Regions from separate parts of the Rahnella sp. ATs2 genome, predicted to be linked through region 1. Evidence: riboswitches for the same ligand, from Rfam matches in the RefSeq annotation. Region 1 holds a riboswitch; the other holds the start of a gene.

Evidence for each region. Region 1 has a riboswitch for thiamine pyrophosphate ahead of thiC (phosphomethylpyrimidine synthase ThiC). Riboswitches for the same ligand answer to the same signal wherever they lie in the genome.
Region 2: another riboswitch for thiamine pyrophosphate. It lies ahead of thiM (hydroxyethylthiazole kinase); the one in region 1 lies ahead of thiC (phosphomethylpyrimidine synthase ThiC).

The regions. Positions count from the first base shown of each region.
Region 1 covers NZ_JBLYPL010000037.1:3,740-10,726, forward strand. The annotation lists gene ACJY2G_RS24605 (DUF1481 domain-containing protein) at 1-264, opposite strand, end outside; gene hupA (nucleoid-associated protein HU-alpha) at 316-588, opposite strand; gene ACJY2G_RS24615 (YjaG family protein) at 779-1,369, opposite strand; gene nfi (deoxyribonuclease V) at 1,440-2,120, opposite strand; gene hemE (uroporphyrinogen decarboxylase) at 2,130-3,194, opposite strand; gene nudC (NAD(+) diphosphatase) at 3,266-4,051, opposite strand; gene rsd (sigma D regulator) at 4,150-4,665, shown strand; TPP riboswitch at 4,751-4,877, shown strand; gene thiC (phosphomethylpyrimidine synthase ThiC) at 5,000-6,952, shown strand; gene thiE (thiamine phosphate synthase) at 6,949-6,987, shown strand, end outside.
Region 2 covers NZ_JBLYPL010000002.1:120,098-127,084, reverse strand. The annotation lists gene guaA (glutamine-hydrolyzing GMP synthase) at 1-978, shown strand, start outside; gene ACJY2G_RS02285 (hypothetical protein) at 1,415-1,603, opposite strand; gene ACJY2G_RS02280 (DUF3313 domain-containing protein) at 1,982-2,641, opposite strand; gene ACJY2G_RS02275 (N-acetyltransferase family protein) at 2,781-3,242, opposite strand; TPP riboswitch at 3,369-3,467, shown strand; gene thiM (hydroxyethylthiazole kinase) at 3,502-4,311, shown strand; gene thiD (bifunctional hydroxymethylpyrimidine kinase/phosphomethylpyrimidine kinase) at 4,308-5,108, shown strand; gene ACJY2G_RS02260 (hypothetical protein) at 5,116-5,964, opposite strand; gene ACJY2G_RS02255 (hypothetical protein) at 6,206-6,817, shown strand; gene ACJY2G_RS02250 (hypothetical protein) at 6,887-6,987, shown strand, end outside.

The DNA.
Region 1 (6,987 bases):
AGTTTTGGTGGCATGGGTTTCTTTAATCAGGTGCAATTGCCCCTGCTGGAATTCGTATCGGGTGATGATCGTATCGCCGCCGAAATAGGGGCTATAGACGTTAAGGATGGTTTGAGGCTCGTGCTGGGCGCTATCTTCGCGCCAAAGCCGGTTAATTCCCTGATCAGCAACATAACCGCTGGCAAAGAATAACTCAGGGCCTTTATCAGAACTACAACCCACCAGACCGAGCACCAGTAAACCTGCTACCAGCCTGGGGGTGATAAACTGAAGGGGCCTAAAAACCCCTCCGCTTATTCTTTTCACTGCAAGCAATTACTTAACAGCGTCTTTCAGAGCTTTACCAGAAACGAACGCAGGCACGTTTGCAGCTGCGATTTTGATTTCTTTACCAGTCTGTGGGTTACGACCAGTACGCTCGTTACGATGATTTACCTTGAAAGTCCCGAAACCAACCAATTGTACAGCATCACCTTCTTTCAGAGACTCGGTAATAGCAGACAGAGTAGATTCAAGAGCAACTTTGGCCTGTGCTTTGGAAAGATCAGCTTTGTCCGCAATTACATCAATCAGTTGAGTCTTGTTCATAAGTTATCCTTTACAGTGTGTTTATCGTTTGCAAAGCATCGAGTGCGACGGATATGCCGATTGACAGCACCCTCCTGCATACACGCACCGATAGCCACTTTTTTTACGCACCCCAAATGTAGACCAGACAGGGTGCGGATGTGAAGCCTTAAGGCACGACAAATCAGGCGTTAAATCACGTTTTCTTGCCTTATTGCGCTAAATTTATGCCGATGTTACTGACAGCGGCTTCACGCAGGTCAGAACGTAACCCTTTTATTAATTCCAGGTCACGCTCTTCACAGTCAGCCAACAGGCGAAAAATCTCCCATTGGATGTCCCATTCTTCTTCAACGGCAGGGATGACCTTGAGTTCTTCATCGGTCATTTCTTTACCTGCCTGAGTCATTTCCAGCATCGCGACAGTACGAATTGACGTCTCACTCACCGCAATCGCATGAGACAGCGTTTCGCCGCTCAGACGCGAATGAATCAGTTCGCCTAATGCAATACACGCATCAATCGCCGGATAAACCCCGTAGAGATCGTAATCATCGGAAGAAGGCACCGCTTCCTCCAGTTTTTCGAGCTGTGAGTCAAAATTGACCTTGGCGTCTTTTACCACCAGCGTTTCCCAGATTAAGTCCAGGATACGACGGTAAAGCTGTGCTTCGCCAAACCCGGTTTCCAGGCAAAATGCCTGATAGTTCGGGTACATGCGTTCGCACAAGCTCGCCATAAACGTCACGTGTTGCCAGCTTTCCAGCTTTTCGAGACGTAAATGAATTGGATTACGTAACATGAGTTGATCTCGTTAACTTTTCTGCGCGGGAGTTTACCTGAAATAAATCAATATCCCTATTCCTTGATTCCTAAAGATCATCACTCAAGCGTTGCCAGCGTTGAAACGACGCCCGGTTTGATGCCACGGCATCCGCCCAACGGGTCGGTTCCGGCAGCCGATATTGCCGCATGCATTGTTCCACCCAATAAAGAGAGGAGTCCATGCTGATCCGATTACCAGGCGAGATGAACAATGGATTACAGCGTAGCTTGCTTCGCCACACCCAGCCAATCTGTTCATCGCCTTCATACAGCCCCTGACTGCTGTGTAGCGCTTCACCTAACGGCAGGAACTGCCCGCATAAACGGCTTTTCGCCACACCAATGGTCGGCACGTCAATCATCAGGCCAAAATGACTGGCGACACCGAGCCGCCGCGGATGCGCGATCCCCTGCCCGTCAACCAGAACCAGATCAGGGTGCGATGAGATTTGCTGCCAGGCTTGTAAAAGTGCGGGGAGCTCACGGAAAGAAAGGAAACCAGGAATGTAGGGCATGACGGTCGGAATGCGGGCTATCTGGTATTCGACCAGCTCCAAAGTTGGATAACTCAGAACAGCGACCGCCGCGCGGGTGACTTCACCGCCCTGCTCAAACCCGACATCCACACCGGCGATCAACGACGGTGTGGTGAATTCAGGCGGATCCTGCAGTTCAATCTGATCTGCGAGGATCCGTTGCTCTTCACGTAACGCGCGCGTGTCGATCATAATGCCATGTTACTCGTGATACTGGCGGGACAGGCTGTGTACCGCTTCCACAAAAGCGCCCGCATTTTCTGGCGGAACGTCCTGGTGAATACCGTGGCCAAGATTAAACACATGGCCATTACCTTTGCCGAAACCAGCCAGAATGGTTTCTACTTCCTGCTCAATCCGCACCGGTGAGGCGTAAAGCATGGAAGGATCCATGTTGCCCTGAATCGCCACTTTGTCGCCAACCCGACGGCGCGCTTCAGCAATATCGGTGGTCCAGTCCAGACCCAGCGCGTCACAACCCGTTGCCGCCATCGCTTCCAGCCACTGGCCTCCGCCTTTGGTAAACAAGGTCACCGGCACACGGCGGCCTTCGTTTTCACGAATCAGGCCATCGACGATTTTGTGCATGTAGTTAAGAGAGAACTCACGGTAATCGCGAGGTGTCAGCACGCCGCCCCAGGTGTCAAAAATCATCACCGACTGCGCGCCCGCTTTAATCTGAGCATTAAGGTAAAGAATGACGCTGTCGGCCACTTTATCCAGCAACAGGTGCAAGGTAGACGGATCGGCGTACATCATTTTTTTAATTTTGGTAAAGGCTTTGCTGCTACCGCCTTCAATCATATACGTCGCCAGAGTCCACGGGCTACCGGAGAAACCGATAAGCGGCACTTCACCTTTCAGGTTTTTACGGATGGTACGCACGGCGTTCATCACATAGCCCAGCTCCATTTCAGGATCCGGAACCGGCAGCTTTTCGACATCAGCACGATTGGTCAGTGGCGAAGAAAAACGCGGGCCTTCACCGGCTTCGAAATACAGCCCCAGCCCCATCGCATCAGGAATGGTCAGGATGTCGGAGAACAGGATCGCTGCATCCAGCGGATAGCGACGAAGCGGCTGTAAAGTCACCTCACAAGCCAGTTCGGCATTCTTACACAGCGACATAAAATCGCCGGCTTCAGCGCGGGTTTCTTTGTACTCCGGCAAATAACGGCCAGCCTGACGCATCATCCACACCGGTGTAATGTCCACTGGCTGACGTAACAAAGCACGCAGGTAACGGTCGTTTTTCAACTCATTCATTCTTGCTCTTTCCTTCAATATTCGGGCCGCCCGACAATCATATGACGGCATTCTATCACGCAAAACTGACGCTAGACCTCGTCGTCTTCGCTTTCTGCGCGGCACTGCGCAACTGTGTCTTCAATCAGACGACGGGCAATCGTGCCGGGCGGTGGCAGCTGTGGCAGCTGGTCAAAGCGGTACCAGTCAGCGTTAAGCAGCTCTTTCGGGTCGTGTTTAATATCGCCGCTGTCGTAATCCGCCATAAATGCCATCATCAGCGAATTGGGGAACGGCCACGGTTGGGAACTGACGTAACGGACATTCTTCACGCGGATATTACTTTCTTCCATGACCTCGCGAGCCACGGTTTCTTCCAGTGTTTCACCGACTTCAACAAAGCCAGCCAGAACCGTGTGAATGCCATTACGATGACGGACGTGCTGCGCCAGCAAAATCTCATCACCTTTGCGGATTGCTACAATGATGCAGGGCGCAATCTGCGGGTAATAGCGTTCGCGGCAATTCCCGCAAAGTGCGGCCCACTCGGTCTTACTGACGTGCATTTCATGCCCGCAGTATCCGCAGAACTTATGAGAACGATAAAATTCTGACAGCTGCACGCCGCGCCCGACCAGCTGGAATAATCCGCGATCCTGATCCAGCAGCTGACGGGCAGAAACCATATGATTTGGCATTGTCTGACGGACCAGCCAGACAGGTTCACCCTGCCATTCACCAATCTGACGCGCCGTTTTACCGGTCAGAGAATATTGTGCGGCGCTGCCAAACGGCAGTTCGCCCTCAGGCAGCCACAGCTTGCCTTCCTGGCTGATAACCCACCAGCCGTTATGTTGCTCAGTAATCTGTAATTCCATAATTGTTGTTGCATAACCTCGTCGGGACTGACAATCTGAGTAAGATATTCACATATTAGTAACTTTTAGTTACTTTTTTATCGCTCACGGAGTCAACCATGCTAAATCGTCTGGAAAGACTGACCCAACGCGTTGGTGGCAGTAATGAGTTAGTGGATCAATGGCTGCACGCGCGCAAAGAGCTGCTGGTTTCGTACTGCACTTTGGTCGGCCTGAAACCCAATAAAGAAAAACATACCCCTCTCAACGAAAAAGCGCTGGATAACTTTTGCCATAACCTGGTGGACTATCTTTCTGCCGGTCATTTCCATCTGTATCAGCGGATCATTGATGAAGTCGAAGGTGCGAACAGTCCGATAAAATTGCAGGCTGCGAAAATATACCCTGCACTGGAGCTGAACACTGAAGCTATCATGGCTTTCCATGATAGTTACACTGAAAATGATATTGATGATGACAATGCTTTCGCATTTCATTATGCATTATCCGATGTAGGTGAAGCGTTGGATGCGCGTTTTCAGCTGGAAGATCAATTGATTATTCTGGCATTTGACCGCAGCAATCATGAAGAAAAACCCCCTGCAAATGAAGAACATCTCGCCAGACCGGCTTAACGCTTTGTCACATTAAAACTCTGCACCTGTTTGTGGTTTTAATTGTAGTTTTAGTTGTAGTTTCAAAAAACGCCTCCTATATTGAGGCTTCTTGTCGGAGTGCCTAGCGCATAATTTTCTCGCGAAGATTACGCCAGGCTGAGACCGTTAATTCGGGATCCGCGGAACCTGATCGGGTTAGTACCCGCGAAGGGAACAAGAGTAATGTTATGCGTTCAGCTCACTCTGGCATTCGCCTGCATCAGGCCGCCTGTGCTGCACCGCCCATTTTTACTCCTGCCGTATACCTCCAGACAAGCAATTTTCCATCACGTTTTTTTGCGAGGAATTTGCTATGTCGAGTACCCAGAAACCCGTTATTTCCGAAAAGAAAGCGTCTAATCGCCGTGAACAACGTGCGCAGGCTCAGTCGTTTATCGACAGTTTGCAGGGCGAAGCCTTCCCCAATTCCCGCCGTATTTATCTTGAAGGTGACCGCAAAGATATTCGCGTGCCGATGCGTGAAATCCAGCTCAGCCCGACACTGGTCGGCGGTGGCAAAGATAATCCGAAGTTCGAAGAAAACGAAGCCATCCCTGTTTATGACACCGCCGGACCTTACGGGGATCCGTCAGCAGTTATCGACGTGCACACCGGTCTGGAAAAATTACGTGCCCGCTGGATAAAAGAGCGTGCGGACACGGAGGAACTCCCACAGGTCAGCTCCGGCTTTACCCAGCAACGGCTGGCGGACGAAGGGCTGGATCATCTGCGCTTCGAGCATCTGCCGCGTCCGCGTAAAGCCATGTCTGGCAAAAATGTTACGCAACTGCATTACGCACGCAAAGGCACGATTACCCCGGAAATGGAGTTCATCGCCATTCGCGAAAACATGGGCCGCGAGCGGATCCGTGGAGAGATTTTGCGCCAGCAACACCCCGGTGAAAGCTTTGGCGCGCATTTGCCTGCCAATATCACCGCAGAGTTTGTGCGTCAGGAGGTCGCCGCCGGGCGTGCGATTATTCCTGCCAACATCAACCATCCTGAATCAGAGCCGATGATCATCGGGCGTAATTTCCTGGTGAAAGTGAACGCTAATATCGGCAACTCAGCGGTGACATCATCCATCGAAGAAGAAGTCGAGAAGCTGGTGTGGTCAACGCGCTGGGGCGCAGACACCGTGATGGATCTCTCCACCGGCCGTTATATTCATGAAACCCGCGAATGGATCCTGCGTAACAGCCCGGTGCCGATCGGCACGGTGCCGATTTATCAGGCACTGGAAAAAGTGAACGGCGTGGCCGAAGACCTGAACTGGGAAATGTTCCGCGATACCCTGCTGGAACAGGCCGAGCAAGGCGTCGATTATTTCACCATTCATGCCGGTGTCTTGCTGCGTTACGTGCCGATGACGGCCAAACGTCTGACCGGCATTGTGTCGCGTGGTGGTTCGATTATGGCGAAATGGTGTCTGTCACATCATCGCGAAAGTTTCCTGTTTGAGCATTTTCGTGAAATTTGCGAAATCTGCGCCGCCTACGATGTCTCCCTTTCATTGGGCGACGGCTTACGTCCGGGCTCAATTCAGGATGCCAATGACGAAGCACAATTCGCTGAATTACGCACGCTGGGCGAACTGACCAAAATTGCCTGGGAATACGATGTGCAGGTGATGATCGAAGGTCCCGGGCATGTGCCGATGCAGATGATCCGACGCAACATGACCGAAGAACTCGAGCACTGCCACGAAGCGCCGTTCTATACGCTCGGTCCGCTGACCACCGATATCGCGCCGGGTTACGACCACTTCACCTCCGGTATTGGTGCGGCGATGATTGGATGGTTTGGCTGCGCCATGCTGTGTTATGTCACGCCAAAAGAGCATCTCGGCCTGCCGAACAAAGAAGACGTTAAGCAGGGTTTGATTACCTACAAAATCGCAGCACACGCCGCCGATTTAGCCAAAGGTCATCCGGGTGCGCAAATCCGCGATAACGCCATGTCCAAAGCGCGTTTTGAATTCCGCTGGGAAGACCAGTTCAATCTGGCTCTGGATCCGGCCACTGCCCGCGCTTACCACGATGAAACGCTGCCGCAGGAATCCGGCAAAGTTGCTCACTTCTGCTCGATGTGCGGTCCGAAATTCTGCTCAATGAAAATCACTCAGGAAGTTCGCGATTACGCCGCCGCGCTGGAAGCCAAAGCCCAGCCAATAGAACTCGTTGAATCCGGCATGGCGCAAATGTCGGCCGAATTCCGTTCACGCGGCAGCGAGCTTTATCACCCTGCCACGGAGATCAACAAATGAATCAGTCCGCTCAGCCCTTTCCTGCCGTTCCTTTT
Region 2 (6,987 bases), on a different contig from region 1:
ATCTGCGAGTGCGAAGCCCTGTGGACGCCAGCGAAAATCATCGAAGATGCCGTAGAACGTCTGCGTGTGCAGATTGGCGACGACCACGTGATCCTCGGCCTCTCTGGTGGCGTTGACTCCTCCGTCACCGCCATGCTGCTGCACCGTGCAATCGGAGAGCGTCTGACCTGCGTATTCGTGGACAACGGCTTGCTGCGTCTGAATGAAGCAGATCAGGTTCTGGAAATGTTTGGCGACCGTTTCGGTCTGAATATCGTTCACGTTGCCGCCGAAGAGCGTTTCCTGTCAGCACTGGCTGGCGTTGATGAGCCAGAGGCCAAACGTAAAATCATCGGCCGCGTCTTCGTAGAAGTGTTTGACGAAGAAGCCTGCAAGCAGGATGAAGTGAAATGGCTGGCGCAGGGCACAATCTATCCTGACGTGATCGAATCTGCGGCGTCTGCCACCGGTAAAGCGCACGTGATCAAATCGCACCATAATGTGGGCGGTCTGCCGAAAGAAATGAAACTGGGTCTGGTTGAGCCGCTGAAAGAGCTGTTCAAAGACGAAGTGCGTAAAATCGGCCTGGAACTCGGTCTGCCGTATGACATGCTTTACCGTCACCCGTTCCCGGGGCCAGGTTTAGGCGTTCGCGTGCTGGGCGAAGTGAAGAAAGAGTACTGCGATCTGTTGCGTCGCGCCGATGCGATCTTCATCGAAGAACTGCATAAAGCCGATCTGTACAACAAAGTCAGCCAGGCCTTTACCGTCTTCCTGCCAGTCCGCTCCGTTGGCGTGATGGGCGATGGCCGTAAATACGACTGGGTAGTTTCCCTGCGCGCAGTAGAAACTATCGACTTCATGACCGCGCACTGGGCGCACCTGCCGTATGATTTCCTCGGCCGCTGCTCCAACCGCATCATCAACGAAGTCAACGGCATTTCCCGCGTGGTGTATGACATCTCTGGTAAACCACCGGCAACAATTGAGTGGGAATGATTCGGCAATATATCCTTAGCCGATAACTAGCTCTTAAAGCCCGCTGCTGTTGCAGGGGGCTTTTTTTTATATCTGTTTTAATTGTTGTCATAGCCAATGACTTTGTTAGCTTTTCGCTTTAGGCACTATTGCCGATAGTGAAATAAAGATCCCTGAAATTGCTGAAAAAATGAGTGGAAAAATAAATGCATCAGAATTTCTCAGAGGATTATTTATATCCAGTAAAATAACAATAAAGAAAAGACTATTGGCAAAAGTGGCTGATGAAAATATTTCCCCTACTTTATATTGGAGGTTCTCCAGTGAAAATGCCGGTGTTTTTATCGAAAATGCATCCCATGTCAGATGAACAAAAATATAACTCACGCAGAGATAACAATAGAAGTGCGCAAGCTGATCTGAATTGACGGGAAGGTACCAGTGTAATTCTCGCAACTCACTTTCTCCATATGCTCTTTAGATACAGGAGTGGCAACAACACCGCACCGATGGCCGCCATTGAAAGCAACAGTCTGTCCGTGACGATAAGTTCCGGTAGTGCAAGAGAAATACCGCCAGTGAATGCATATCCTGCACCTGCGCCGCCGAGTATGGCTTTGAAAAATGTCGTGATGTCGAATTCCATTTTTAATCTCCCTGATAACGAAAGGCAGATTACTCAAGTTTTAAAACACCTGCAAATTAAAACGGAATTTGTGATAGTTATATTTTCATAGTTACGAGGCCTGTTCCAAAAAACATAACGCCAGAATGCTGGGGAGATACCCTTGCATTAATAAATGTTCAGGTAACATAAAACGTTATTTCAGATGCGCCGTGAACCCATTTATCCCCGGTGTAATGTCCGGCTGCAGTGTCAGTACCGGAATATCACATCACCGCCATTTTGCTGACGGCATCCAGCGCGGATTTCCATTCATCAGTGGCTGCGTGAGTTTATTGCTGATTCAGTATGAAAAAAGGCAGCCAACTGGCTGCCCTGATTGTGATGCGGTGACGAAAATTACTCGTTAAACAACTTGGTGTCGTTCGCCAGACTATCGACCACTGTTTTCAAATCGTTCGCGGTGACTTTTTGTGTATCGTTAGAAACTTGTTTTCCGAAGCCCTTACGGACGACTTTAATTACCGGTTTGCCGGTTGCTGAGTCGATCAACTCGCCTTCGAAATACACTTCGGTATCACGTGTGCGGTGGCCGGTCGCGGTTTCAGTACCGGCAATGACCAGGGCAACCGGGATCACTTCATAGAATTGCAGACCTTCAGCCGAAGTATTCACACCAGTGATTGCACCTTTGAAGATCAAGGTACGCGGCCCCGCGTGATCTGTCAGAGGCAAACGCTCAGCGAGCGCAGGTTTCATGCGGCTGTTAGCATAATCCAGAACACCCTGCAGGGTTTCCTTGCTGATTTGTTCAGTTGGCTGAGGCTCTGGATAGAACTTAATCGGTTCGTATTTGATGTAGGAGTAGTTGGCTTTTTTGAACGAAGGGTCAATCCAGCGAAGAACCGGACTGCCACCTGCGGTTTTAACTTCCTTAAGGCCGGAATAGTCCCCCAGGAAGCCTGAGAATTTATCCGCTTGTGTGACGTGGTTGGTACAACCGGCTAAAAACAGCACGCCGGCGACTGCAGCAACCTGCATCAGTTTTATTCTTTTCATTCGTACCCTCGAAATATTTTAAGGAAGACCAAGTATGTATAGCACTGCTGCGGAATTTAACCTCTTAACTAAAAAGAAAAATTGATATCCGTCAGGATCGCGAAAAAACGGTTATGTGAGGTAATCATTTCTTCTTTAATTATTTTTTTGATGAATGAAATAGATAGTATTCGCCCTTTGGACTTTCCCCTGTAGCCATGATGTTCCAGCCTTTTGACAGGTAAAAATCGACTGATTTTTTACTCTTTACTAAACATTTCAGAGAGCCCTGACGGGTAAACGTCTCTTGCGCCGCGCGAAGCAACGCCGAACCTGCGCCGGTTCCCTGATATTTGGGATCGACAAACAGGTTATGCAGGAAATCCTCCTGAGTGAAAATCGAGGCGAAGCCCAGCAAATGTCCGTCACGTTCGGCGACCAGTATCTTTTCGCCGATAACAGCACGATCAAAATCTTCCAGCTGAAAATCATCCTCCAGCCATGTCCAGGTGTGCTTTCGTGAGGCCAGATACAACGTGCGTAAAAACGGGCGGTCTGCTTCTTCATAAGGCCGGATTTTGAGGGGTGATGGCAAAGAAAGCTCCTGAGAATTTTTTATCATCAAAGTCTGTGGTTTAGGTTTGTTTTCCGATACTGCCAGTGAAGTGCGGCGAGTTCAATTACGTTGACTTAACGATTTTATATCGCATTTCCTGATTGATATTCTGACCCTCGCCACCAATAATGCTTCCTTGACTCGGGGTGCCCGCTGTAAAGCAGGGCTGAGATTTTACCCGTATTACCTGATCTGGATTATGCCAGCGTAGGGAAGTCAGGTATCTCTCCTGATACCGCCTTCTTTAGCGCCGGTAGGGAGACTTATGAATACCCGACCTACCTTGTTGCCCGGCTCTTTAGCCGCCACTTCTCTGAAACAACTCCGCCTTTCTGCGCCGCTGGTCCACTGCCTGACCAACGATGTCGTACAATCTTTTACTGCCAATGTTCTGCTAGCGCTGGGGGCGTCCCCTGCGATGGTGGTTGATCCCGCCGAAGCCGCGCAGTTCAGTGCCATTGCTGATGCTTTGCTGGTGAATGTCGGCACGCTGACCCGTCTTCATGCCGATGCGATGCTGGCAGCTGTTCACGCGGCTCATCAGGCCGGAAAGCCCTGGGTACTGGATCCGGTCGCTGTCGGTGGCCTGAGCTGGCGCACCGAATTTTGCCTTGAACTCATCACGCTTAAACCTGCTGCCATTCGTGGTAATGCGTCCGAAATTCTTGCGCTCAGCGGACTCAGCGCGTCCGGCCGTGGCGTTGACAGTGGTGATGACTCCCTGTCAGCTTTACCTGCCGCACAACAGCTGGCGCGTAACACCGGCGCGATTGTCGCTGTCACCGGTGAAACGGATTATGTCACTGACGGCGAACGCAGCCGGTCCGTAGCAGGCGGGCATCCGATGATGACCCGCATTGTTGGCACCGGATGCGCCCTGTCAGCCGTGGTGGCGGCCTTTGTGGCTTTACCGGGCGACCGGCTGGATAACGTTGCCGCTGCCTGTCGCGTGATGTCATGTGCCGGTGAACGTGCTTGTGCAGCCGTAAACGGACCGGGCAGTTTCACGCCTCAGTTCCTCGATAATCTTTATTTGATAGATGAGCAGTGGCTGAACGGGGAGGGGATGCAATGAAACGGATTAATGCACTGACGATTGCCGGCACAGATCCGAGCGGTGGAGCGGGGATCCAGGCAGATTTGAAAGCCTTCTCGGCGCTGGGTGCGTACGGTACCAGCGTGATCACCGCGCTGGTGGCGCAGAATACCCGCGGCGTGCAGTCAGTTTATAACATCGAGCCGGAGTTTGTTTCGGCGCAGCTGGATTCCGTACTGAGCGACGTGCGTATCGACAGTGCGAAAATCGGCATGCTGGCAAACAGTCAGATAGTGGACGTGGTTGCGGAGCGGCTCAGACATTATCAGCCGCCCTTTGTGGTACTGGATACCGTTATGCTGGCGAAAAGTGGCGATCCGCTGCTACTGCCGGAAGCCGTGGATGCCGTGCGCCGTTTGCTGATCCCGCAGGTATCCATTATTACGCCAAATCTGCCGGAAGCCGCCGCGTTGCTGGAGTGTGCGACAGCGACTAATGAAACCGAAATGCGGGAGCAGGGAGAAGCACTACTGGCGATGGGATGTGGCGCGGTGCTGATGAAAGGCGGTCATCTGAGTGATGAGGAAAGTCCTGACTGGCTGTTTATGGCCGGTTCACGCGAGCGGTTTACCGCGCCGCGTGTGGACACCCGTCACACGCATGGCACGGGATGTACGTTATCTGCGGCGCTTGCAGCATTGCGAACGCGTCATAACAACTGGGCCGATACCGTACGCGAAGCCAAAGAATATTTGCAGCAGGCCCTGATGCAGGCCGATTCCCTGGAGGTTGGTCACGGCATCGGCCCGGTCCATCATTTCTACCGCTGGTGGTGACAGCCGATTAAGCGCGGCGCTGGGTTTCACTCAGCGCCTGTTCAGCCTGATGAAATTTAATCAGAGCCTGTTGCAGATGCACGGCGTCAAATGGGTTCAGCGGATAGAATTTCTCCTCTTTACGCGGACGCAGCATGATGCGGATTTTGTTCGCTGAAACCCTTTCAAACAGATAGCTGGCGATATCCTCGTTTTCTTCGTCCTTCCATGACAGCAGCAATGCGGCGTGCTCACCGGTGCGGCGGCCAATAAATTGTTCGTGCGACCACAAGCCTTCAAATTCGCCATCTTTTTGTAGTTTTTTACCGCTGAACCACGATGATTCTGCCAGAGTCCACAAAGCCTGTGGCGAGATTTCCTGATGTAACTGACGCCACAGCGGGCGGTTGTTGTCCATCTGCCAGCAGGCCATGCCGAGATAATCATTCAGCTCGCGCCAGTCGCTTTCCAGCCTTTCCCGTAATTCAGGATCCTGCACATGGATAAATTGTTGCAGGCCAGTCGCCTGTTCGCCCAGTTTGTTATAGGCAATGACGGTCATTGTGCGGGGCTTGCGGCGGAAGGTCACCCACAACAATAATTTAGGGATGCGGAAGGTAATCGCCTGGACGGTGAGTTTGTAACGGTTGCCACGGGATAGCACCAGGCCATTCGACGTACCGCGCTTGTCCTGATAATTTCTGACGACCACAACGCTGTTCTGGCCCATCCAGCCCATCACATAATGTTCTTTTTCACTTTCAGCCACATCCAGATCTTGCACGATTTGCGTGATTTTTTCGTTATCGAGTTGAGAGAGGGAAAGTGACTGATCGGCGCTGTAATAGCTTTTATTCAGGGAGACGGCAGCTGGCATAAGAGTATCCACGGTGTTGGTGTGGTTTACAGCTTACACTAAGTTGTCATACAGATTTTAGGGCTAACCCGCAAAATTGGCACTCCGTCGTAAACTGTCTGTGTCACAGAGGCGGTTATTAATGAGGGCAAGGACGAAATTTTACGAGGCGTCTCGACAAAAATAACATGGACTATTGTTAATTGCAGAGTGCGGATTATTATTTCGGCATTATTTTGATGCGCGGGAATAAGCAGGATATATGACGTTACATGAAAAGGTAATTTGCGAAACATTATCGACGATGAATGCGGCTTTCGTTCAGTTAAATGTCCCGCTTATTATAAGGCGTATTCGCCGGAGTGATATTATCTGGCAGCAGCGTCGTGCGAGACGAAATTTACTGCAACCTGAGAAAAACCTGCTTAACTGGCAATGGTTATTTAAGCAGTATAGAAAAAATAAACCACGTGAATCTGGTTTAGAACAGACGGCATATGTGTTCTGTCTCAACAATTCTCAGCAGGAGCGGGCTGCGTTCTTGCTAAAGTCATGCCGGCCTGTGACCGGACCTCTGGAGTTAAACTCGCTGGAGAATTTCTATCGCAAGACAAAAGGGCATCCTCTCTTAGGAAAAATGCTACGTTACAGTTTAAGCATGATGGTTATCTATGCCGACAGTCTTAATGAAAATGAAATATTGAAAAAAGAGAGTGCTAAATTCATTATTAAGGATATTGTTAACAAAGCTGTTATGAGCTTTTATATCTATGAAGCGCCAATGACTCAGGTGGCTGGAAAGATGGAATGCGAGTCTACGTACTATTTGTTGAATGAATATGTGAAAGCTAATTTTGTTAATCGACATTGTTAGTAATTGATTTAATCATTTTTAATAATACTGGATATATAAACGATATAATTTACTTATCAGGAGTTGCACATGGAATTGGACATGGAAAAAATGCGTCATTTGACCCCACGACAGGTGAAGATGGTGGAGAAAATTGTCGGATTTCTGAGATATTGCGATGAGATACGTCC